One region of the Kitasatospora sp. GAS1066B genome, then DNA from elsewhere that is predicted to be linked to it. Evidence: riboswitches for the same ligand, from Rfam matches in the RefSeq annotation. Region 1 holds a riboswitch; each other region holds the start of a gene.
What was found. A riboswitch is a leader RNA that binds a small molecule or an ion and turns the genes downstream of it on or off. The one in region 1 is predicted to bind cyclic di-AMP.

Region 1 (7,406 bases):
AGCTTGTCCACCCCGTACATCGCACTCACCAGGTCACGGTCGCCGCCCACGTACAGGGCGGGCACGGTGATGCCCAGGCCCTGGAAGGCCGACAGCAACTCCTGGTTGCGGTCGATGTTGCGGTACCAGTTCAGCGGCCCGGTGAACGCGTGCTCGCCGTGCGGGGCGTAGTCCGCGGCGAAGGCGGCGATGTCCTCCTCGGTCAGCCAGTGCGGCAGTTCCTTCGGCTCGGGCAGCGAGTCCAGCAGCGTCTGGCCGTCCGGGACGATCCACGGGGCGGGCTGGCTCGGGTTGTCGCCCGACGCGCCGTACAGCGTCCGGCGGAAGGTGGTCGGCAGGTCCCGCGCCATCTCGGCGTCGGCCACCCCGGGCTGCTGGAAGTAGTGCTGGTAGAAGCCGTCCCCGTAGCGGCGCCGGCTCAGCTCCACCGGCACCAGGCCTGCGGGCAGCCGCGGCGGCACGCTCAACCCGGCGACCGCGCTCACCAGGTCGGGCCGGAGCATCGCGGTGATCCAGGCCACCGGCGCGCCCCAGTCATGGCCCACCACCACCGCCTGCTCGGCGCCCAGCTCCCGGATCAGGCCCACCACGTCGCCGACCAGGTGCGGCAGCGTGTAGGCGTCCACCGCGCTCGGCCGCTCGCTGCGCGCGTAGCCGCGCTGGTCGGGCGCCACCACGCGGTAGCCGGCCTCGGCGAGCGGCGCGAACTGGTGCCGCCAGGAGTACCAGCTCTCCGGGAAGCCGTGCAGCAGCAGGACCAGCGGGCCCTCGCCCTGCTCGGCGATGTGCAGGCGGACGCCGTTGACCTCGACATGGCTGTGCTTGACCGCATGGACCACGATGACTCCCTCGGCAGACACTGAACGTCAGGAGACAGCCTAATCAGTCAACTTACCGAAGAGTAGCGAGGGTTCGGACAACTTCCGGCCGCGCCCGGACTCACGGCCGGCGCGGGTTACGGCCAGAGCAGCTCGCGCCGCCAGCCGTCGTCCCGCGAGCCGCGCCGGTAGACCAGCCGCAGGTGCCGTCGGTCCGCCGCGCCCTGCCAGAACTCGACCTCCCGCGCCCGCACTCCGTACTGCGTGTAGCCCTGCGCCACCAGGCCCGGCTCCGCCGCCAGCTCCCGTTCGGCCGCACCCCAGGCCGCCCAGAACTCCTGCGCCGTGCCCAGCCGCTCGCTCTGCCGCCCCACCAGCGCGGCCGCCCGCGACTTCGGGCTCAGCAGCCGGAACACCTCACCGGCCGCCGCCGCGTCGCCGGGGGTCACCTCTCCCCGCACCCGCACCTGCCGCCCCAGCGCCGGCCAGTACCAGGTGAGCGCGGCCCGCGGCTCGGCCGCCAGCTGGCGGCCCTTGGGGCTGCGGGCGTCCCCGGCGAACCACCACACCCCGAGCTCGGGGTCCACATCACGCAGCACCACGATCCGCGCGTCCGGTGCGCCGTCGAGCCCGACCGTGCTCAGCGTGACCACCTGGGCGTCCGGCGACTCCACCCGCAGCGCGTCGAGCAACCAGCTCACGAACAGCTCACCCGGCCCGGCCGGCGCCGCCTCGGGAACGAACCCGGGCAGTTCGCGCGCCATCGCCGGCCGGCCGAGCAGCAGTTCCCGCAGCGCGGCCAGGTCGGCAGCGGGTGCCTCGCCCCCGGTCATCCCGCCGCCGCTCATGCTGCCGCCGCCCAGGCCGCCAGCGCCCGGCGCGAGCGCAGCCGCACCGGCTGCCCGCTGACCGGATCGGTGAACGCCAGGCCGGCGGCCAGCAGTTGCAGGGGCGTGCCGAAGTCGTCCGGCGCCGCCTCGGGCAGCACCCGCGGGTAGACCGGGTCGCCGAGGATCGGGATGCCCAGGCCGCTCATGTGAAGCCGCAGCTGGTGGGTGCGACCGGTCAGCGGGGTGAGGCGGTAGCGGGCCAGCTCGCCGCGCCGCTCGATCAGCTCGATCCGGCTCTCCGCGTTCACCGGCCCGGGCACCTCGCGGGCGGCGATCACGCCGCGCTCCTTCACGATCCGGCTGCGCACCACCCGGGGCAGCGCCAACCCGGCGTCGTAGCGCGCCACGGCCTCGTACTCCTTGGTCACCAACCGGTCCCGGAACATGGTCTGGTACGCGCCGCGCGTGTGCGCCGTCGCCACGAACATCACCAGCCCGGCGGTCAGCCGGTCCAGCCGGTGCGCGGGAATCAGCTCGGGCAGCTCCAGGTCGCGCCGCAGCCGGGAGAGCGCGGTCTGCACCACGTGGCTGCCGCGCGGGGTGGTCGCCAGGAAGTGCGGCTTGTCGACCACCACCAGGTGCTCGTCCCGGTGCACCACCTCGAGCTCGAACGGCACCGGGACCTCCTCGGGCAGGTCGCGGTGGAACCAGACGCTCGCGCCGGGCTCGAACGGCGTGCCGTGGTCGACCGGGCCGTGCGCGCCGACGATCTCCCCGGCGCGCAGCATCTGTGCCAGCCGCTCGGCCACCCCGTCCGGCAGCCGGTGGGCCAGGTAGTCGGCCACCGTCGGCCAGGGACCCTGCTCGGGCAGCCGGACCCGGACCGGATCCACCCCGTCGCGCTGCGGCAGCGGAGCGGGGGCGGGCTTCGTCCTGCGTCTCATGCCGCAGAGCCTACGGGGGTTCACCCGCGCCCCGACAGCTACGCCGCAGACGCATGAAGCGACCGCTGCCCTGGTCAGCCCGGCAGTACCTGCGTGATCCGCCAGAGGCGGCGCGGCAGTTCGCCCTCCTCGAACGGGTGGACGTCGACCGACCGCCACCCCGCGCCGAGCGCCTCGACCAGCTCACGGGAGAAGAAGTGGACGGCGAAACCGCCGTGCTCCCAAGTGTCGTCGCCATGGCCGATGCCCGCTCCGTAGTGGGCGTCGCCGGTGTGCCGCACCGTGTAGACGAAGACGCCGCCCGGGCGCAGCACCCGCCGCACCTCGGCGACCAGGGCGTGGATCTCCTCGGTGGAGAGCGCCATGCAGAGCAGCATGTGCGCGAAGACCGCGTCCACCGAAGCGGCTGCCGGCGGCAACGGCTGGCGCACGTCGTGCACCGCCGTGGTGACCCGCCCGGCCACCTGCCGGGCCTCGGCCGCCGCGCGCAGTTGGGCCAGGCCCACCGGGCTGAAGTCGGTGGCGAGCACCGAGAACCCCTCGCGCGCGAAGTAGAGCGCGTCACGGCCGTGCCCGGCGCCGAGTTCCAGCACCTCGCGGGCGCCGGCCGCCCGGAAGGCGGCGGCCGCGTGCACCGCGGGCTCGGAAGGCGCGGCTCCGTACATGCCGGGGTTCTGGTCGTAGGTGCGCTGCCAGTGCTCGCGCTGCGTTCGAGCCAGTTCCCGCTCGTCGTGCGACACGCTGCCGTCCTTCCGCTCGATCCGCGCTGACCAGCGTAGACGGCAGTGGACGTCAAGGATCCCGCCGCCGGCGCGGCCGGGAGGTCAGCTCAGCTCTTGCGCCCGACCCCCGCGTACATCCACCGGGTACTGGCCTCCGTCGGACCCTCCGCGCGCCAGAGCGGCACGAAGTCCACTCCGGGCTCCAGCAGTTCCCAGCCGTCGAACAGGTCGGCCACCTGTGTGCGGGTCCGCAGCCGGATGCCCGAGGTGGTCTTGTCCCAGGTCTTGGCCACCTCCGCGGCCCGCTCGGGATTGCCCTCGTGGGTGCTGTGCGAGAGCAGCAGATAGCTGCCGGGCGCCACTCGCTCGCGCACCCGCCGAACCGCCTCGCGTGCCTCCTCGTCCGTGACGAAGTGCAGCACCGCCAGCAGCAGCACGGCCACCGGCTGCCCCAGATCGATCAGCGCGGCCAGCTCCGGACGCTCGAAGAGCTCGTCCAGCTCCCGCACGTCCCCGGTCAGCACCGTGGTGGTGCGGTTGTCCGCCAGCAGCGCGCGGCCGTGGGTGAGCACGATCGGGTCGTTGTCCACGTACGCCACCCGGGCGTCCGGGTCGATCGACTGTGCCACCTGGTGGACGTTGCCGGGCGAGGGCAGGCCGGCACCGATGTCGACGAACTGCCGGACCCCCGCCTGCGCGGCCAGCTGGACCGCCCGGCGCAGGAAGGCGCGGTTCTCCCGGGCGGCTGCCGGGATGTCCGCCGACGCGCTGATCGCGTGCTCGGCCGCCTGCCGGTCGGGCGCGAAGTTGTCCTTGCCGCCGAGCCAGTAGTCGTAGATCCGCGCGGGGTGCGGCCGGTCGGTATGAAGATCCGTCAGATAGCTTCCGTGCTCGGACTGCTGCACCGTCTCCCCCTTGCTCCACGCCCGTTCGTGGGCGGCCCGGTGCAGCATAGCGGTCGCGTTCGAATCGGTACGGCGGCGGGTGCGGGCGCAGACGCGAACCGGTACGGCGGCGGGTGCGGGGCGCGGACGCGGTTCGCCGCTCCGATTTAATGCCGGGCCACGCCTGGTGGGCCCGGGTAAGGTCGAGCGATCCGATCCCCGCGCCGACACCCCCGGCCGCCTTGCGAATGCGAGATCAGATGACCGACCCGGCTGCCGAGTTGCCGTACAACGAGCAGCGAGCCGACGAACTGTCACCCCCCGCCCTGCCGGTGCCCGACCTGCTGCCGGAGACCGTGCGGGCGCTGCGACACCGCCTCGCCGTCGGACAGGCCGAGGGCCGCACACCCTCCCTGGTCGGCGCGGTGGTCCGCGACGGGCGGCTGGTGTGGACCGACGCCCGCAGCATGATCGAGGGCCACGCGCCGGACGAGAACGTCCAGTACCGGATCGGCTCCATCTCCAAGACCTTCACGGCCGTCCTGGTCATGCGCCTGCGGGACGAGGGTCTGATCGACCTGGCCGACCCGCTGGAGCAGCACCTGCCCGACACCGCCGCGGGCGGCGCCACGATTCGCCAACTGCTCAGCCACACGGCCGGCCTGGCCGCCGAGACGCCCGGCCCCTGGTGGGAGCGCACCTCCGGCGAGCTACGCCCCGAGCTGGGGCACCTGCTGGAGGACCAGCCGTTCCGGCACTCCGGCGGGGAGCGCTTCCACTACTCCAACCCCGGCTTCGCGCTGCTCGGGGCGCTGGTGGCCAAGATCCGCCGGATGCCCTGGATCGACGCGCTGCGCCAGGAGGTGCTGGAGCCGCTCGGCATGACCCGCACCACCCTGCTGCCCCAGGCCCCGCACGCCGGCGGGTTCGCGGTGCACCCGTGGGCGGACGTGATGCTGCCCGAGCCGCTCACCGACACCGGCCTGATGGCGCCGGCCGGCCAGCTCTGGTCGACCGCCGCCGACCTCGCCCGCTGGGCCGCCTTCCTTGCCGGCGCCACCCCGGGCGGCACCGGCAAGGTGCTCTCCCGCGACACCCTCGCCGAGATGCGCCGGCCCGCCGCCGCGCCGGAGGGCGACTGGAGCTCGAGCTACGGGCTCGGCCTGCAGCTGCTGCGCCAGGACGGACGCCTACTGATCGGCCACGGCGGCTCGATGCCGGGGTTCCTGGCCGGCCTCTGGGTGAGCCCGGCGGACGACGTGGCCGTCGTCACACTGACCAATGCGACGTCGAGTCCCTCGTTCTGGCCGGTGGCCGGCGAGTTGCTCGCGATCGTGGCCGAGCGCGAGCCCCGGTTCCCCGAACCGTGGCGCCCGTTCACCGACGCCGATCCCGAGCTGCTGGCGCTGACCGGCCCCTGGTACTGGGGGCCCACCGCGCTGGCCCTGCAGCTGCGGGCCGACCGCACCCTGGAGCTCAGCTGGCTCGCCACCGGCGCCCGCCGCGCCCGCTTCCGTCCCGAGCCCGACGGTTCCTGGACCGGCCTGGACGGCTACGACGCGGGCGAGTCGCTGCGCGTGGTGCTCGCCGCCGACGGCTCGGTGAGCCACCTCGACCTGGGCACCTTCGTGCTGACCCGCACCCCGTACGACCCGGCCGCGGCCGTGCCGGGCGGGGTCGACCCGCAGGGCTGGCACGCGGGCTGACGGAATCTCAAATCACGCGGAGATAACAACGCCCATTGTGAGGGGAATCACGCGAGGAATCCTCCGCTGGATGCTTGACGTTTTTCTGACTCTCTCCCAGGTCGAACATGAGACACCTCACATTGGCTTGTGATAGGACCTTCGACCTGATTACGGTGCATCTCGTTCGTCTTCACACGAACCCCGCTCCCCGGAACGCCGAATCCTGCCGCCGGACGGAGTGGGCACGTGCATACACAGCACCACGGCAGGGGCGGGGGACCCAAAGGTAAGTCGCCTCACCCGGATTCTCCGGGCGGGGCTTGGGGTGAAGCCGCGCAACTGCGCGGCCGGGCAACTCCAGCCCGAATCCGACAGCTCACCTCGCAGGCGTGGGAGAGGAAACGCTTTTCATGCTGTCCGTCAACGGTCGCTCCAGCCTGCCCAACCGCGCCGCCCTCAAGCGCGCCATCGCCGTCACCGTCCTCGCCGGTGTCGGCGCCGGTCTGCCGCTGATCGCCGCGACCGGCGCCAGCGCGGCGCCGCTCCACCAGGCCGGCTACGGCCACCACCACACCGCCGAGCAGGGTTACGGCTACACCGCCCACCAGGCCGCCGCCCCGCAGGCCGCCGCCGCTCCGGCTGCCGCCCCGCAGGCCGCCCCGGCCCCCGCCGCCGCTCCGGCCGCGCCCGCCGGCTACACCGTGCAGAGCGGCGACTGGCTGTCCAAGATCGCCACCAGCCACAACGTGCAGGGCGGCTGGCAGAAGCTGTACGAGCTGAACAAGTCCACCCTGACCCACGGTCCGGACGCGCTCTACCCCGGCCAGCACCTGGCGCTGGGCGCTGCCCAGACCGCCCCGGCCCAGGCCCCGGCCGCCACCCAGGCCCCGGCTCCGGCCGCGCCGGCCGCCGCGCCGAAGGCCGCTGCCGCGGTCGTCGCCGCCCCGGCTGCCGCGCCCGTCGCCGTGAACGTCAGCAGCCCGAGCTCGCTGCAGGCGCTGGCCGCCTCCATCGTCCCGGCCGACCAGCTGGCCTCGTTCGACCAGATCATCACCCACGAGAGCGGCTGGAACGTCAGCGCCACCAACCCGAGCTCCGGTGCCTACGGTCTGCCGCAGGCGCTGCCCGGCAACAAGATGGCCGCCGCCGGTGCCGACTGGGCGACCAACCCCGCCACCCAGATCAAGTGGGCGCTGCAGTACATGGACACCACCTACGGCAGCCCGAACCAGGCCTGGGCCTTCTGGCAGGTCCACCAGGCGTACTGATCACCCCGTGATCAGCAGCCACAGCTGCAGCCGTAGCTGAACCGGCCGGCCGGTCGACAGGTCCTCGCACCTGACGACCGGCCGGTCGGCTTTTCACGCCGCGGGTCGGATCAGTCCGCGGCGCCGTAGCGGACCAGGTAGCCCGCCAGCCGCGCGACATCGTCGTCCGTCCAGTCGGTGAACCGCTCGGTGAACGACTGCCGCCGCATCTCGTACGCCTCCCGCAGCAGCGCCAGGCCCTGCTCGCTCGGG
Region 2 (7,406 bases), on a different contig from region 1:
CCGGCACCCCCTCACATACGTGCGTGTCCAGCGCGAGCTGACGTTGGAAGACCTGGCGCGGCTGTGCCGCCAGGCCGCCGCCAAGCGTGGGCTCCGCTCGGGGATCGATCGACAGCGAGTCTGGAAGTGGGAGAACTACCAGGCTGGGCCGAGCTCGGAGTCTGAACTGCTGCTCGCCGATGCCCTGGACGTCCCGGTCGAGGACGTCGAGATGTTCGGCTGGCCGGACTGGCTGCCCGGGCACGATGTCCCGTTGCCGCTGGGTTCCGCGTATACCGTTCAAACACTTCGAGAGGCCCAGAGAACCGCGATGGACCGTCGTAACTTCATGACCTTCAGCGCCATCTCGCTGGCTGGCCTCGCAGCCCAGTGGGCGCTGGTCGAACCGGACCACCTCACCACCGCCTTGGGCGGTAGGAGCGTCGATGGCGAGCTGGTCGACTGGCTGGAGTCCACCAGTACGCGACTGACGACGCTTCCGACCGAGCAACGCCAGCACACCGCGAAACTGATGGATGCTCACCTCGCCACGGTCACCAACCTGATTGCCGACGGCCGCTACAGTGAGCGCACCGGCAAGCGACTGCACCTTCTCGCCGCATCCCTGGCGACCACCTGCGGCTGGCATCGCTTCGACCAGGGTCACCACTCAGCCGCAGGCCGCCTGTGGTCGGCGTCCCTGCACAGCGCACACGCTGCCGGCGACCGCGATTTCGGAGCCGGCGTCCTGTCCGACTTCGCCTACCAGTCCAACTGGCTCGGCCGGCCGAACATCTCCGTGGACCTCCTCGGCAACGCGCTCTCCCGCACCGAGCACCCTACGGCCCGCTCCCTGCTCCTCCTGCGCAGGGCCAGGGCTCATGCCGCGCTTGGCGAGCGCTCGGACTGCTACCGCGACCTGTCCGCCGCCGAGACCGAGCTGTCGACCACAGCCGCCGACCCCGCCCCCAGCTGGTGTGTGTGGATGAGCCCCGCAGACCTCACCGTCGACTCCGGCCAGTGCATGCTCGACCTTGGCCGATCTGACCTCGCCAAGGCCCGGATCACCGAGGGCATGTCGCTGCTGCCCCGCTCCCGGGACAAGACGCGCGGGATCTTCCTGACCTACGAGGCACGGAGCCATCTTCAGTCCGGCGAGGTCGAGCGTGCCCTCGCCGTCACCAACGAATCCCTTGATCTCGCCACCCGCATCGGTGCCGAGCGGTGTGTGACCTTGGTCCGCGAACTCGCACCGGCCTTCAGGCGCTACCAGCAGGTCGAGGGCGTCCCGGAGTTCTTGGAACGTCTCCGCGTCAGCTGATCGATCAGCGGGGGACCTCGGCATGCCCGAGCACGGCCGAAGGCCGCCTCCCTTCGGGGAGGCGGCCTTCAGGCTGCCCTGCGGTTGCGATCGGAGAGTGCCGATCGGCACGTGCCCGTCAGGACGCGTTCTTCACCACGCGTCCGTCAGGTCGTTCAGACCCGGCCGGCGAAGTCCGGGGCGTAGTTGCTGATGGTCTCGTACTTCACGCCCGCGCTCGGGTTGGCGGCCTCGACGAACTGGCCGTTGCCCACGTAGATGGCGACGTGGTAGACGCCCGAGTCCTGGCCGTTGTTCGACCAGAACAGCAGGTCGCCCGGCTGCAGGCTGTTCATCGACACCGGGGTGCTGGCGGCGGCCTGGTCGGCGGCGACGCGGGGGATGGAGATCCCGGCCTTCGCCATCGCGGCCTGGGTCAGGCCGGAGCAGTCCCAGCCGCCGTTGCCGGTGCCGCCGTAGATGTAGGCCTGGCCGACCTGGGACTCGGCGAAGCTGATCGCGGCGGCCATCGAGCCGGTCGCGGCCGGCGCGCTGGTGGCGGCGGTGGTCTGGGCGGTGACCGCCGGGGCCGGGGCGGGCGCCGGGGTGCTGGCGGGGGCCTGGGTGGCCGGGGCGGCCTGGGTGCCGAGCGACAGGTGCTCGCCCGGGTACAGGAGGTCCGGACCCTGGGTCAGGACCGACTTGTTGAGGTCGTAGAGCTTCTGCCAGCCACCGTCCACGTGGTGGGTGTTGGCGATGGTGGAGAGCCAGTCACCGGCCTTCACGGTGTAGCTCTGGTCGCCCTGGGAGTGGTTCCAGTGGCCCCAGTTGCCGTGGTCCGAGCCGCCCTGGTGCGAGCCGCTGCTCTGCGCCGGGGCGCTCGGGGCGGGGGTGCTGGGGGCCGGGGCGCTGGTGGTGGCCGCGGAGGAGCTGGTCGAGCCGCCGGGGTTGATGGCCGGGGCGGGGCCGCCCGCGGTCAGGCCGGCCTGGATCGAGCAGACGGGCCAGGCGCCGGGGCCCTGGTCGGCCAGCACCTTCTCGGCGACGGCGATCTGCTGGTCCTTGGTGGCCTGGTTGGCCTGGGCCGCGTACTGGGTGCCGCCGTAGGCGGCCCAGGTGGAGGCGCTGAACTGGAGGCCGCCGTAGTAGCCGTTGCCGGTGTTGATGCTCCAGTCGCCGGTGCTCTCGCACTGGGCGACCTTGTCCCAGGTGGAGACCGGCGCCGCGTTGGCGGTGGTGGCGGTGATGCACGGCAGGGTCAGACCGAGGCCGAGCAGACCGGTGGCCGCGATCACCCGACGGGCGTTACGGGACGGACGGGTCGTGCCGGAAGTGGGCAGCATGAAGACGCGATCCTCTCCTACGCCTGCGAGGTGAGCTGTCGGATTCGGGCTGGAGTTGCCCGGCCGCGCGCTGCGCGGCTTCACCCCTAGCCCCGGGCACCTGGTCCGAAGACCGGCGCCGGAGCGGCTTACCTGGTTCCCCCGCTCCTGCCGTGGTTGCGTTTTCGCGCTGCCAGCGCGGCCGGTGGCAGGACTAGGCGTCCGGTTGCGCTGGGTCCGTGTGACCACGAACGGGGAGCACGTTAGACAGAGATAAGTTGAAACCGCAAACAGCTGTGACGGCCGTCACAGGCACTTCACGGGAGCTTCAAGATCGCTCCGGCGGCACAACTGAGGGGGCGTCGGAGGAGTGGTCCGGGCGTGGTGCGCAACTGACGCCTGGGGTTCGGGAGATGGCGCTCCTTCAGGGCGCGCGGTGCTGATGGTCCGTCCGCTTTCCGGGTGTGGAGATCTCTTGGGGATCTTGGAAATTCGTCTTGCGGGAACGGCTCGGGGCAGGACCAAAGTCTCATCCGGCGCAGCGCGGCGTGACTGGCCGACATCAACCGAATGTCCGTTTTGCACCTTCTGTCACTCCGTCAGGTCGCCACCGCGAACCGCCTGCTGCCGCCCCCTCGGGAGTCGCGCCGAGCGCCCCGCACCGCCGCCGGGCCGTCACCTGCCGGTCGCCTGGGCGTTGCCGGGGAGGTGGCCCGTCCGGCCGCGAGCCCGCCCGCCCTTTCCGGGCCGTGAGGGAGGCCTCAGGGGCCGTTCTCGCCGCCCCGGGCCCGGACCCGGCCGCCCCGGTGCCGTGGCCGGACATGCCGCCGGCCCTGCCCCCAGCGCTCGCGCCGGGGGCAGGGCCAGGGCCTTGTCCGCTATCTGGTGTTGTCTCGTGCTGACTCGCCGTCTAGCGGGTCACTCGCCCGCAGCGGCCTGGTCGTCCGGGGCCTCCTCGACGGGAGCCTCCTCGACCGCCGGGACCGGCAGCGCGGCCAGGTACGCCGAGGCGACCAGCTGACCGATCGTCGGGTAGGCGCCCAGCACGGCCGCGCTCTCGCAACCGGTCTCCGCGGCGGCGGCGAGCAGCAACTGCTCGTCGGCCTCCGGGCCGATCACCAGCGGGGCCAGCGCCGGCCGCTGCGAGCCGGTGGCCCGCAGGTGGTCGACCGCGTCGGCCACCGAGCCCGGCACGTCCAGCGCGGCGGAGACCACCGGCACCGCCAGGCGGGCGGCGAGCAGCACGCCGGTGATGCCGGCGGCGTCGGCGGCGGCCTGGCCGCCGGTGGTGATCAGCACCACGCCGTCGGCGGCGGTGGTGATGGCGAAGAGCCGGGCGCGGTCGGCGCGGGCCAGGCCGGCCTCGGAGAGGCGCACGTGCACGGCCTCCGCCAGCAGCGGGTGCGGGCCGAGCGCGTCGGTCAGCAGGGCGCCGGTCTCGGTGGCCAGCGCGTGCAGGTCCATCAGGTAGTCGTGCGGGCCGGGCAGTAGCGGCACCAGCACCGGCGCGGGTCGTCCGGCCGCCAGCGCCCAGGAGATCAGCTCCTCGACCGTCGCGGTCGGCCGGGTCGTCGGCGCCGCCGCCCCCTGCTCATCGGCGCCCGGCTCCCGCAGATCCGGGGCCGGCTCGCTGTCGGTCGGGTCCTGCTCCGCCGCCGGGGCGGTGCGCAGCCAGCCGGCCGCCACCTCGATGCCCGGCTGCTCGAAGCGGATCATCGAGACCAGTTCGTCCACCAGCGCCACCGCGGCCGGGCCGGCCTCGGCCGGGACGGCGAGCACGAGCGCCGGCGCGCCGATCGGCACCTCGGGCCTTTCGGGCCGACGGTGGCGCCCCCGCGCGCGGGAGCCTGGCGTGCGGACGGGCAGTGGTGCGCCCGGGATGGCTGCAGTGCTCATGCCGGAGATCGTAGGACATGCGCGCCATCGCCCCGCATCCGGCCAGGCACTCCAACACGTCCTGGTGGGAGAGCGGATTCGACACCGGCGGGCCCCCAATCCGGACAAGTCGCGTGAAAACCCTCAGCCCTTGGTGCGAATGTGACGGAGTGTGAGGAATTGGCTGCGAAGTTGATCATTTGTGGCGGGTGTCAATGGTCGAACCGGTCAGGCTGGCCGGCCGGTTTGCCGACGCCGGGTTACGGATCATTGAGCGATTTGCCAACAGATGTCCGATTCGGTGGACCTGACAAGGCCTCCAGGGCTCGGTTTGGTCACCTGTCGTACAGGCTTCTGCACGCGCAAAATCACATGCCGATGCACGTGCATTAGCGTTATTATTACGACTAGTAAGGCACCAGCCCTGCCCGTACGAGCCGGAGGCGGCCGGCGGCCGAAGCGGTCGGGCGCCGAGTAGTACGAGCACTCCAGGCTCTTGGGAGATTTCTATGCACCACACGTACAACGGCATGGCGGCTGCGGACCTCGACGGTGTGGTCTGGCAGAAGAGTCGGCACAGCAACTCCAAGGGGAACTGCGTGGAGTTCGCCGCCCTCCCCGACGGTGCGGTCGCGATGCGCAACTCGCGCTTCCCGGACGGTCCGGCGCTCATCTACACGCGTGACGAGATCGAGGCGATGCTGCTCGGTGTCAAGGACGGGGAGTTCGACCACCTGGTGGCCTGAGGGCCCGGCTGGTCCGGTGACACGAAAACACGCCGTCGTGGGGGTCCGTGCCGCGGCGGCGTTCGACGTGTCCGGGCCGGTGCGGTGGCTCGTGCGGTGCCGGCTGTTCAGCGAACGGCATGGGCGGCGTGGCTGGCATGGACGGCGTGGCCGGCACGCCAGGGAACAGCGAAACGCCGCGCACAGGCGCGACTCTCCCGGCCATCGACCGGGAGGTGCCCCGTGGTGCACGGCGTGGTCCCTAGGCGGAGCGGCGGTGGCGTCCGGCCGAGGCGGTCATCGCTGACATCGCGTCAGCGGCCAGACCTGGTACCTCTGCTGACGGTTCGTCGGCCTGGAACAGGGCCCAGACCACCTTCCCGGCCCCGGAGGCCAGCGGGTGCCAGCCCCAGGACTGGCTGAAGGAGTCGACCAGGTGCAGTCCGCGGCCCGACTCGGCGACGAAGTCCGCCTCCCGGGTCACCGGGCCCTCGGTGCTCGGATCGCTGACCGCGCAGACCAGTTGGGAGGCACGGTGGACCAGACTGAGCCGGACCGGCAGCCGGCCTTCCGCCGCCTGTCCCTGCCCCTCGGGCGCGCGGCCGTTGCCCGCCTGCACCGGGAACCCGGCCAGCGCCGAGCTCGGACAGCAGGCCTCCGCCAGGTCGGCGACGGTCGGCTGGCCTATCGCGTGGCGCAGCGCGTTGGTCACCAGCTCCGAGGAGACCAGTGCCACATCGTCGAAGAGATTCTCAAGGCCCCAGCGGAGCAGGGTCGTTCTGGTGAAATCGCGAGCTGTCTTCACCGCGTCGTAGCGGGGCGCGAGGGTACACGTCACAACGTCAGGATCGACGGCCAGGGCCGCACCGGTGCCCATGAAGAGCTCCTCCCATAAGGGGGCGGACACGGCTGGACCCGGCGGGGTCATGCCGGTCACCTCCGACTCGCTCGGCCGCCTGGTCCTCGTCCCGACCAACTGCGCACGGTCGACGACGAAGCCCGCGGGGATCCAAGGGGCGTGCAACTGCACGTGCACCATCGTGCTCTGCGCTCACGGCAGATGCAAGAGTCGATTCACGTGCAGTTGGCCGATTGGCATATGCATGAGCCGGATGCACGTGCAGCGGAACGTGCCGATGGACGTGCTGATGCAAAATTGATAGATCCTTCTGCCACTACACGCACTGTGAGCGGCCAAGTGATGGCAGACTGTGCGCTGTTTCCCGACGCGGAGGTTCCCACGGCATGACCACAGCGCAGCCCGGCGGCGGTTCCATGGTGCGCCGTATCCTCCTGGGCTCCCAGCTGCGCCGACTGCGCGAGAGCCGGAACATCACGCGCGAGGACGCCGGTTACGCGATCCGTGCCTCCGAGTCCAAGATCAGCCGGATGGAACTGGGCCGGGTCAGCTTCAAGGAGCGGGACGTCGCCGACCTGCTCAGCCTCTACGGCGTGACCGACGGCGAGGAGCGCGAATCGCTGCTCGGCCTGGTCCGCGAGGCCAACAAGTCCGGTTGGTGGCACAGCTTCAGCGACGTCCTGCCCGGCTGGTTCCAGACCTACGTCGGCCTGGAGGAGGCCGCCTCGTTGATCCGCACCTACGAGGTGCAGTTCATCCCGGGGCTGCTGCAGTCCGAGGACTACGCCCGCGCGGTCTTCGGGCAGAGCCGTCCGGTGCTCAGCGACGAGGAGATCGAGCGCCTGGTCGGCCTGCGACTGCGCCGCCAGAAGCTGCTGACGGAGGGTCAGGGGCCGCGGCTGTGGGCGGTGATCGACGAGGCGGCGCTGCGCCGTCCGGTCGGCGGGCCGAAGGTGATGCGCGGTCAGCTCCAGTACCTGATCGACGTCGCCGAGCAGCCCAACGTGGTGATCCAGGTGATGCCGTTCCGGTTCGGCGCGCACGCCGGTGAGAGCGGCGCGTTCAGCATCCTGCGCTTTCCGGAACAGGACCTGGCCGACGTGGTCTACCTGGAGCAACTCACCAGCGCGCTCTACCTGGACAAGCGCGACGACGTCGACGCATACGTGCAGGTGATGGAGCGGCTCTGCGTGGACAGCCTGACCCCGGAGCGCACCATCGACCTGCTCGCCTCGATCCTCGCGGAGAGCTGAACTCCGGCCTGCTCCACAAGTTCTGGGGCCGTCCCGGGCGATCGGGGTGGGGGCGGTCAGGGTGCCGTGGGCTCCTGCGGCGCCCAGTGCGGT
Region 3 (7,406 bases), on a different contig from region 1:
CCTGTACCGCACAGTGCCGTTGTCTCGCGCCGGCCAGGTGTATTCGGCCCGCGGACCCCAGAGCGTACGGGAGGGCCGGCACGGCAGGCACGACCGGGGCGGCCGGTCGACGGCCGGGTGGCTAGGCGGATCGACCGGGCCGGCGCGGTCAGCCGGTGCTGTACCAGTCCCAGGGCAGCGCCCCGTGCTCCGGCAGCTGCGGCTCACGCGAGTTGATGGTGATCAGCGGGCGGTCCTTCCAGACCGTCGCGTCGTTGGACCGGCGGCACATCTCGGTGCGCGCGTGGTCGGTGTTGGCCACCAGCACCAGGACCGTCTCCTTGCGCAGCCGCTCGAAGACGGCCTGATCCGGGTCGTCCAACGCGGCCCGCAGCCGGGCCCGGTCGGCCAGCCGCAGCCGCCCCCGGTCACCGTAGCCGAGCGGGCGGACCTCCGCGGTGGTCCTGGCCACGCCGCGAGCGAGCGTCAGCAGCGGCAGCAGGGTGGGGATCCGGCCCGGATCGGTGACGCCCTCGCCCTGGGCCGCGCGGTAGACCGCCAGGCCGAGCAGGGTCCGCACCGCCGCCAGATCGCCGCCGGCCACCCGGGGGTCGTATCTGGCCGCCCAGTTGGTCAGCCCCCGGGCCCAGTACATGGCCACGTCCAAGGCGGCCGCCTTGCCCATCAGCGCGGCGTCCACCTCCCACCACCAGTGCGGATCGCCCTCGGCCGCCTCGATGGCCGGCTCCAACTCGTGCACAGCCCTCACCTCGCTCCCGGTGCGCCCACCGCATCCCGGTCGGGCGCGCGTGCCCCCTATGGTGCGGTGGTGCGCGGCGCGATGTCCGCCGATCGGGCAAACCCGCTCGGCCGGGCGGGTGGGCAACTCCCTTGCGCCGCCCGGCCGTCCAGCCTCAGGGCGTCTGGCCGTACAGGTGCTCGACGTGCAGTTCGACCACCAGCCGGCGATCGCGGACCATCGCCGCGCGGTACTCGTCCCAGTCCGGGTGCTCGCCTGACAGCGTGCGGTAGAGGTCGACCAACTCCTCGACGGTGGCGTCGTCCTCGGCGGCGGCCACCGGCGTCAGCTCGGCGGTGCCCTCGGCCACCGCCCAGGTCCCGTAGTCCGGGCTGGTCGCGTACAGGCTCGCCCGCGGGTCGCGGGCCAGGTTCTTCGCCTTCACGCGATCGGCGGTGATCGAGACCCGGATCAGCTCCCGAGCCGGGTCGTACGCATAGCGGACATTGGAGAGCTGGGGCCGCCCGTCCCGTTTCAGGGTCACCAGCACGCCGGTCCGTTGGGCGGCGAACAGTTCGCGGATCTTGACTTCGTCGGCCATCGGCCTCTCCTCAGCAACTGAAGCAACTGATCGGCTGTTCCACCGCCAAACTAGCGGGCCGGGAGGCGAACCGGCCGCGACAGCGCGCGGTGTTCCCGGTACGGAGCATCGCCCAGCTGCCGTGATTCGCGTGTGACGTGTGCGATGCGGGGTTGTTATCAGGGTGATGATCCGTCTAGTCTCCCCAGCAACCCGTCACCGTGCGGGCACCCGGACGCGGTACGCCGAGTCCTGCCCAACGCGCTCCCGGGACCACGACACACCTCTGGGCAGGGGCGGGGGACCCAGGATTCATGCCGTCCCCGTACGGCTCGGGGTGAAGCCGTCCGCCGGATCCGTCCGCGCGAACGGCCGGGCCAGCCTCCGGTCCGAACCCGACAGCTCACCTCGCAGGCGTGCGGAGAGGGATCTTCCATGGGCATATCCGGGGTGTTCTCCGGTCCGGGCCGCCACCGTCGGCCGAGCCAGGCCGACCGCGCAGTGGCCGTCGCGACCGTGGCCGGCGCCGGTCTGGCCCTGCCACTGCTCACGGCCACCGGCGCGCACGCCGCCCCGGCCACCGCCTGGGACACGGTGGCCCAGTGCGAGACCGGCGGCAACTGGAGCGCCGACACGGGCAACGGGCACTACGGCGGGCTGCAGTTCACCCAGCAGGACTGGGTCGCCAACGGCGGCGACCGGTACGGCGCGGTGGCCTCGCACGCGACCGAGGCGCAGCAGATCAAGGTGGCCGAGCAGCTGCTCGCCGGCCAGGGTCCGGGCGTCTGGGGGAACTGCGCGACGGTGGCGGGGCTGACCGCGCCGACCGCCACCTCCGTGCCCACACCCGCGCCCACTGCGTCGACGTCCGCGCCCACCACCGCACCCCCGATCACCGACACGCCGACCGCGCCGGTGATCGGCGTGTCGATCGGGCCCAGCGCCTCGACGGGCACCTCGACCAGCCCCCTGCCCGGCTCCGCGCCCACGTCGACGGCTGCGCCGACCCAGGCCCCGGCCGCCCCCGGCACCACGGCCCCGGCGCCGGCCGCGCCCGGCACCACCAACGCCGCCGCGCCCACCGCCAGCCCGACCCCGCAGGCGCCGACCGGCTCGCCGACCCCGGCAACCCAGGCCCCCGCAGCGCCGACCCAGGCCCAGAGCAGCACTCCCCCGGCCGGCACCGCGACCACCCCCGCCACTGGCACGCCGAGCACCGCCCCGACCAGCGCGCCCGTAGCCGATCCGACCACCCCGGCAACCCCGGCCGCGCCCGGCACCCCCCAGTCCCCCGCCGCCGGCCAGGGCTACACCGTCCAGCACGGCGACAACCTCTGGACCATCGCCCAGAGCCACCACCTCGACACCTGGCAGCACCTCTACCAGGACAACCTCGGCACGGTCGGCACCAACCCCGACCTGATCTACCCCGGTCAGCAGCTCCAGCTGCCCTGACGGACCGTCAGCCCCGTGCCCGGCGCCCCTGGCGCCGGGCACCTCGGGCAGCCGTCAGAATGGACCCATGTCACGACGCCCCACCAGGCCCCGCCCGGCCCCCGCCCCCGCCGCGCCGGACCGCTGCCCGTGCGGACTGCCCGCGAGCTACGCCGACTGCTGCGGCCGGCTGCACAGCGGCCTGGCCCAGGCGACCACCGCCGAGCAGCTGATGCGCTCGCGGTTCAGCGCCTTCGTGGTCGAGGACGCCGCCTACCTGCTGCGCAGCTGGCACCCGCAGACCCGGCCGCCGGCCGTCGACTTCGATCCCCGACTGCGCTGGCAGCGGCTGGAGATCCTGGGCAGCACCGAGGGCGGCCCGTTCCACCAGGAGGGCACGGTGGAGTTCGTCGCCCGCTACCAGGAACAGGGCCTCTCCGGCAGCATGCGGGAGAAGAGCCGCTTCGTGCGCGACCAGGGCGTCTGGGTCTACCTGGACGGCGTGGTCGCCGACTGAACCGTCCTGCCGTCCTCGCCGGCACCCTGCCGGGGGCCCGCGGGCGGCCGCTAATTGCCTGGCCGCCCCGGCAACCCCGGGCTAGCTTGGCCCGCATGGACCAAGGCGCCCCCTCCGCAGTCACCGCCCCTGCCGCTGCCCCCACCACCGCCCCACCCGGTGCCAAGCTCAACCCCAAGGCGGTGGCCGCGGCCACCGTCACCGTGCTGCTCTGGGCCTCGGCCTTCGTGGCGATCCGTTCGGCCGCCGCGCACTACGGCCCTGGTGCGCTCGCGCTGGGCCGGCTGACCGTCGGCTCGATCGCGCTGCTGGCCGTCTGGGCCATCCGCCGCGAAGGCCTGCCACCCCGCGCCGCCTGGCCGGGCATCGCGCTCTCCGGGCTGCTCTGGTTCGGCCTCTACATGGTCGCGCTCAACTGGGGCGAGCAGAAGGTCGACGCCGGCACGGCCGCCATGGTGGTGAACATCGGCCCGATGCTGATCGCGCTGCTGGGCGGTTGGCTGCTGCGCGAGGGATTCCCGCGGCAGTTGATGGTCGGCATGGCCGTCTCGTTCGCGGGCGCGGTGGTGGTGGGTCTCGCGCAGTCGGGCGGCAGCGGTTCCTCGGTGCTGGGCGTGCTGCTCTGCCTGGCCGCCGCCCTGCTCTACGCGGCCGGTGTGGTGGCCCAGAAGCCCGCGCTGCGGCACGCGACTGCGCTGCAGGCCACCGCCTTCGGCTGCCTGATCGGCACGGTGGCCTGCCTGCCGTTCTCCGGACAGCTCGCCGGCCAGCTCGGCCACGCCCCGCTGTCGGCCACGCTCAACCTGGTCTACCTGGGCCTGTTCCCCACCGCGCTCGCCTTCAGCACCTGGGCCTACGCGCTCTCCCGCACCACCGCCGGCCGGATGGGCGCCACCACCTATGCCGTCCCGGCGCTGGTGGTGGTCATGTCCTGGGCGATCCTCGGCGAGGTGCCGGCTCTGCTGAGCCTGGCCGGCGGCTGCCTCTGCCTGGGCGGCGTCGCCCTCGCCCGTCGGCGCTGACCGTCGGCACAGCGCTCTTCTGACATACCGTCAGCTGACTACTCATCAGCAGAGGACTCCCCGTGCAGCTTCCCATCACCCCTGACGACCAGCGCCGCCGCGCGCACGCCTTCCGCGACCTGCACGCCGGCCCCGGCGCCTTCGTCGTCGCCAACGCCTGGGACCAGGGCACCGCGCGCCTGCTGAGCGCCCTGGGCTTCACCGCGGTGGCCACCACCAGCGCGGGGCTGGCCTTCGCGCTCGGCCGCACCGACGGCGCGAACCTGGTCACCCGCGAGGAGGCGCTGGCCAACGCCCGCGCCATCGTCACCGCCACCGACCTGCCGGTCTCCGCCGACCTGGAGAACGGCTTCGGCGCGAGCCCGGACGCGGTGGCCGAGACGATCCGGCTGGCCGCCGCGACCGGACTGGTCGGCGGTTCGATCGAGGACGCCACCGGCGACCCCGCCACTCCCATCCACCCGTTCGAGCAGGCCGTGGAGCGGATCCGGGCCGCCGTGGCGGCGGCCCGCGAACTCGACTTCCCGTTCACGGTCACCGCCCGCGCCGAGAACTTCCTGCACGGCCGGCCGGACCTGGACGACACCGTACGCCGCCTGCGGGCCTTCGAAGCCGCCGGCGCCGACGTCCTGTTCGCGCCCGGTCTGCCGGACGCCGAGGCCGTCCGCACCGTCTGCGCCGCCGTCGACAAGCCGGTCAACGTGCTCGCCGCCGGCCCGCTCGCCAAGTTGACGGTCCGTCAGCTCGCCGAGCTGGGTGCCCGCCGGATCAGTGTCGGCTCGGCCTTCGCCCGGGTCGCCCTGGCCGCCGCCCAACGCTCCGCCGCCGAGATCCTGAACACCGGCGGCTTCGCCTCGTTCGCCGACGCGATGCCGATGTCCGAGGCCAACTCCCTGATGAGCGACCAGCTTTGACGCCCCCCCGACGGACGACTCCCGGTCGACCAGTCAGGACCGCTCGACCGGGACTTCGGCGGGCGTCGGCGGGCTGATGATCCAGAGCACCTCGGTGGCGGTGGCCGCGGTGTTCACCAGACGGTGCGGCACCGAGGTGGCGTACTCGATGCTGTCCCCGGTCGTCAGGACGTGCTGCTCGCCGTCGAGTTCGAGGCTGACCTCGCCGCTGAGGACCAGCAGGATCTCCTGGGCGTCGCCGTGGGAGTACGCGGTGTCGCCGGTGCTGGCCCCGGGCTCGAAGTCGGCGCTGTAGACCTCCAGATGACGCAGCGGCGGCTGCGCGATCATGAACTTGCGCGAGCCGGCCTGGACGCCCACCTCGGGTCGGTCCGCGCGCCGCAGGACCTGGTGCCGCGCCGGCTCGCCGCTCTCGAACAGGTCGGCGACCGAGATGTTGAGTGCCACGGCGATGCGACGCAGCGAGCCGACGCTCGCCTCGGTGCGCCCGTTCTCCAACTGGCTCAGGAAGCTGGGACTGACCCCGGCCGCCTCGCCCAGCGCACGCAGAGTCAACCGGCGCATCTGCCGGTAGTCCCGTACCCGGACACCGACGTGCGATTCGCCGTTCCCCCCGGACGATCGCGTCATGACCACCATCCCTCGATCTCTGCGGCCCTTGCCACCACTTAACGCCGATGCTAGCTTCACTGAACTTCTTGTTCAATGCAGCTGAACCTCGACTCCCACCAGCATCGACCGGAACAGATCGGAAGCAGGTTCCCGTGGGCACAGTCACCACCACCAACGGCGGCGTCTCCTTCTGGTACGCCTCGCTGGGCGCGCCAGAGCCCCGCCGGCCACTCGACGGTTCCACCGAGGTGGACGTGTGCGTGGTGGGCGGCGGCTACACCGGCCTGTGGACGGCCTACTACCTGAAGAAGGCCGATCCGAGCCTGCGGGTGGCGGTGCTGGAGCAGCGGTTCTGCGGTTACGGCGCCTCCGGCCGCAACGGCGGCTGGCTCTACGGCGGGTTCGCCGGCCGCGCGGCCTTCGCCCGCAGCCACGGCAAGGACGCCGCGATCCGCATGCAACAGGCCATGAACGCCTCGGTGGACGAGGTGATCAGGGCCGCCGACGCCGAGGGCATCGAGGCCGACATCGTCAAGGGCGGGGTGCTGGAGGTGGCCCGCAGCCGGCCACAACTGGCCCGTCTGCAGGCGTTCGTCGCCGAGGAGCACGCCTTCGGCCAGCAGGACCAGTTGCTGCTCTCGGCCACCGAGGCCGCCGAACGGCTCGCCGTGGCCGGCACGCTGGGCGCGAGCTGGAGTCCGCATGGCGCCCGGATCCAGCCGGCCCGCCTGGTCAGAGGCCTGGCCGCCACGGTACTGGGCCTCGGCGTCGAGGTGTACGAGGGCACCACGGTCACCGAGATCCGGCCCGCCGGCGCCGAGCGGCAGGCCCAGGCCGTCACCGCGCGCGGGACGGTCTCCGCCCGGTTCGTGCTCCGGGCCACCGAGGGATTCACCGCGGCCCTGCGCGGCCAGCGGCGGACCTGGCTGCCGATGAACTCCTCCATGATCGTCACCGATCCGCTGCCGGCGTCGTTCTGGGAGCAGGTCGGCTGGCAGCGCCGGGAGACCCTGGGCGACCTGGCGCACGCCTACATGTACGCCCAACGCACCGCCGACGACCGGATCGCACTCGGCGGACGCGGCGTGCCCTACCGCTTCGGCTCGCGCATCGACCACGACGGGGCCACCGCCCAGCGGACCGTCGACGAGCTACGGGCGATCCTGACCGCCTTCTTCCCGGCCGCCGCCGACACGCGCGTCGCCCACGCCTGGTCCGGGGTCCTCGGCGTCCCACGCGACTGGTGCTGCACCGTCGAGCTGGACCCGCGCACCGGCCTGGGCTGGGCCGGCGGCTACGTGGGCAGCGGGGTCACCACCGCGAACCTCGCCGCCCGGACCCTGCGCGACCTGGTCCTGCGGGAGACCTCGGCGGCCGGCGAGAGCGAGTTGACCACGCTGCCCTGGGTCGGCCACACGGTCCGCCGCTGGGAGCCGGAGCCGCTGCGCTGGCTCGGCGTGCACAGCATGTACACCGCCTTCCACGCCGCGGATCGCCAGGAACGCGACGGCCGGCCCACCACCTCGCCGATCGCACGAGTCGCCGACCGGATCGCCGGCCGGCACTGAACCCGCACGGCAAGCCCCGAGAACGCCGCGGCGGCCGCCGC

Region 2: linked by a shared signal. The riboswitch ahead of ABH937_RS32685 (transglycosylase family protein) and the one ahead of ABH937_RS30605 (LysM peptidoglycan-binding domain-containing protein) in region 1 are both predicted to bind cyclic di-AMP.
Region 3: linked by a shared signal. The riboswitch ahead of ABH937_RS10775 (transglycosylase family protein) and the one ahead of ABH937_RS30605 (LysM peptidoglycan-binding domain-containing protein) in region 1 are both predicted to bind cyclic di-AMP.

The regions. Positions count from the first base shown of each region.
Region 1 covers NZ_JBGCCO010000034.1:3,990-11,395, reverse strand. The annotation lists gene ABH937_RS30635 (alpha/beta fold hydrolase) at 1-860, opposite strand, end outside; gene ABH937_RS30630 (pyridoxal 5'-phosphate synthase) at 956-1,651, opposite strand; gene ABH937_RS30625 (pseudouridine synthase) at 1,663-2,592, opposite strand; gene ABH937_RS30620 (class I SAM-dependent methyltransferase) at 2,667-3,332, opposite strand; gene ABH937_RS30615 (SAM-dependent methyltransferase) at 3,422-4,219, opposite strand; gene ABH937_RS30610 (serine hydrolase domain-containing protein) at 4,459-5,904, shown strand; cyclic di-AMP (ydaO/yuaA leader) riboswitch at 6,130-6,289, shown strand; gene ABH937_RS30605 (LysM peptidoglycan-binding domain-containing protein) at 6,297-7,154, shown strand; gene ABH937_RS30600 (MarR family winged helix-turn-helix transcriptional regulator) at 7,265-7,406, opposite strand, start outside.
Region 2 covers NZ_JBGCCO010000039.1:59,293-66,698, forward strand. The annotation lists gene ABH937_RS32680 (helix-turn-helix transcriptional regulator) at 1-1,300, shown strand, start outside; gene ABH937_RS32685 (transglycosylase family protein) at 1,456-2,622, opposite strand; cyclic di-AMP (ydaO/yuaA leader) riboswitch at 2,630-2,793, opposite strand; gene ABH937_RS32690 (hypothetical protein) at 3,520-4,497, opposite strand; gene ABH937_RS32695 (DUF397 domain-containing protein) at 4,986-5,222, shown strand; gene ABH937_RS32700 (ATP-binding protein) at 5,464-6,078, opposite strand; gene ABH937_RS32705 (helix-turn-helix transcriptional regulator) at 6,447-7,313, shown strand; gene ABH937_RS32710 (TetR/AcrR family transcriptional regulator) at 7,370-7,406, opposite strand, start outside.
Region 3 covers NZ_JBGCCO010000008.1:22,302-29,707, reverse strand. The annotation lists gene ABH937_RS10785 (hypothetical protein) at 149-748, opposite strand; gene ABH937_RS10780 (PPOX class F420-dependent oxidoreductase) at 894-1,319, opposite strand; cyclic di-AMP (ydaO/yuaA leader) riboswitch at 1,565-1,731, shown strand; gene ABH937_RS10775 (transglycosylase family protein) at 1,734-2,753, shown strand; gene ABH937_RS10770 (YchJ family protein) at 2,821-3,249, shown strand; gene ABH937_RS10765 (DMT family transporter) at 3,345-4,271, shown strand; gene ABH937_RS10760 (isocitrate lyase/phosphoenolpyruvate mutase family protein) at 4,334-5,185, shown strand; gene ABH937_RS10755 (cupin domain-containing protein) at 5,219-5,815, opposite strand; gene ABH937_RS10750 (FAD-dependent oxidoreductase) at 5,950-7,365, shown strand.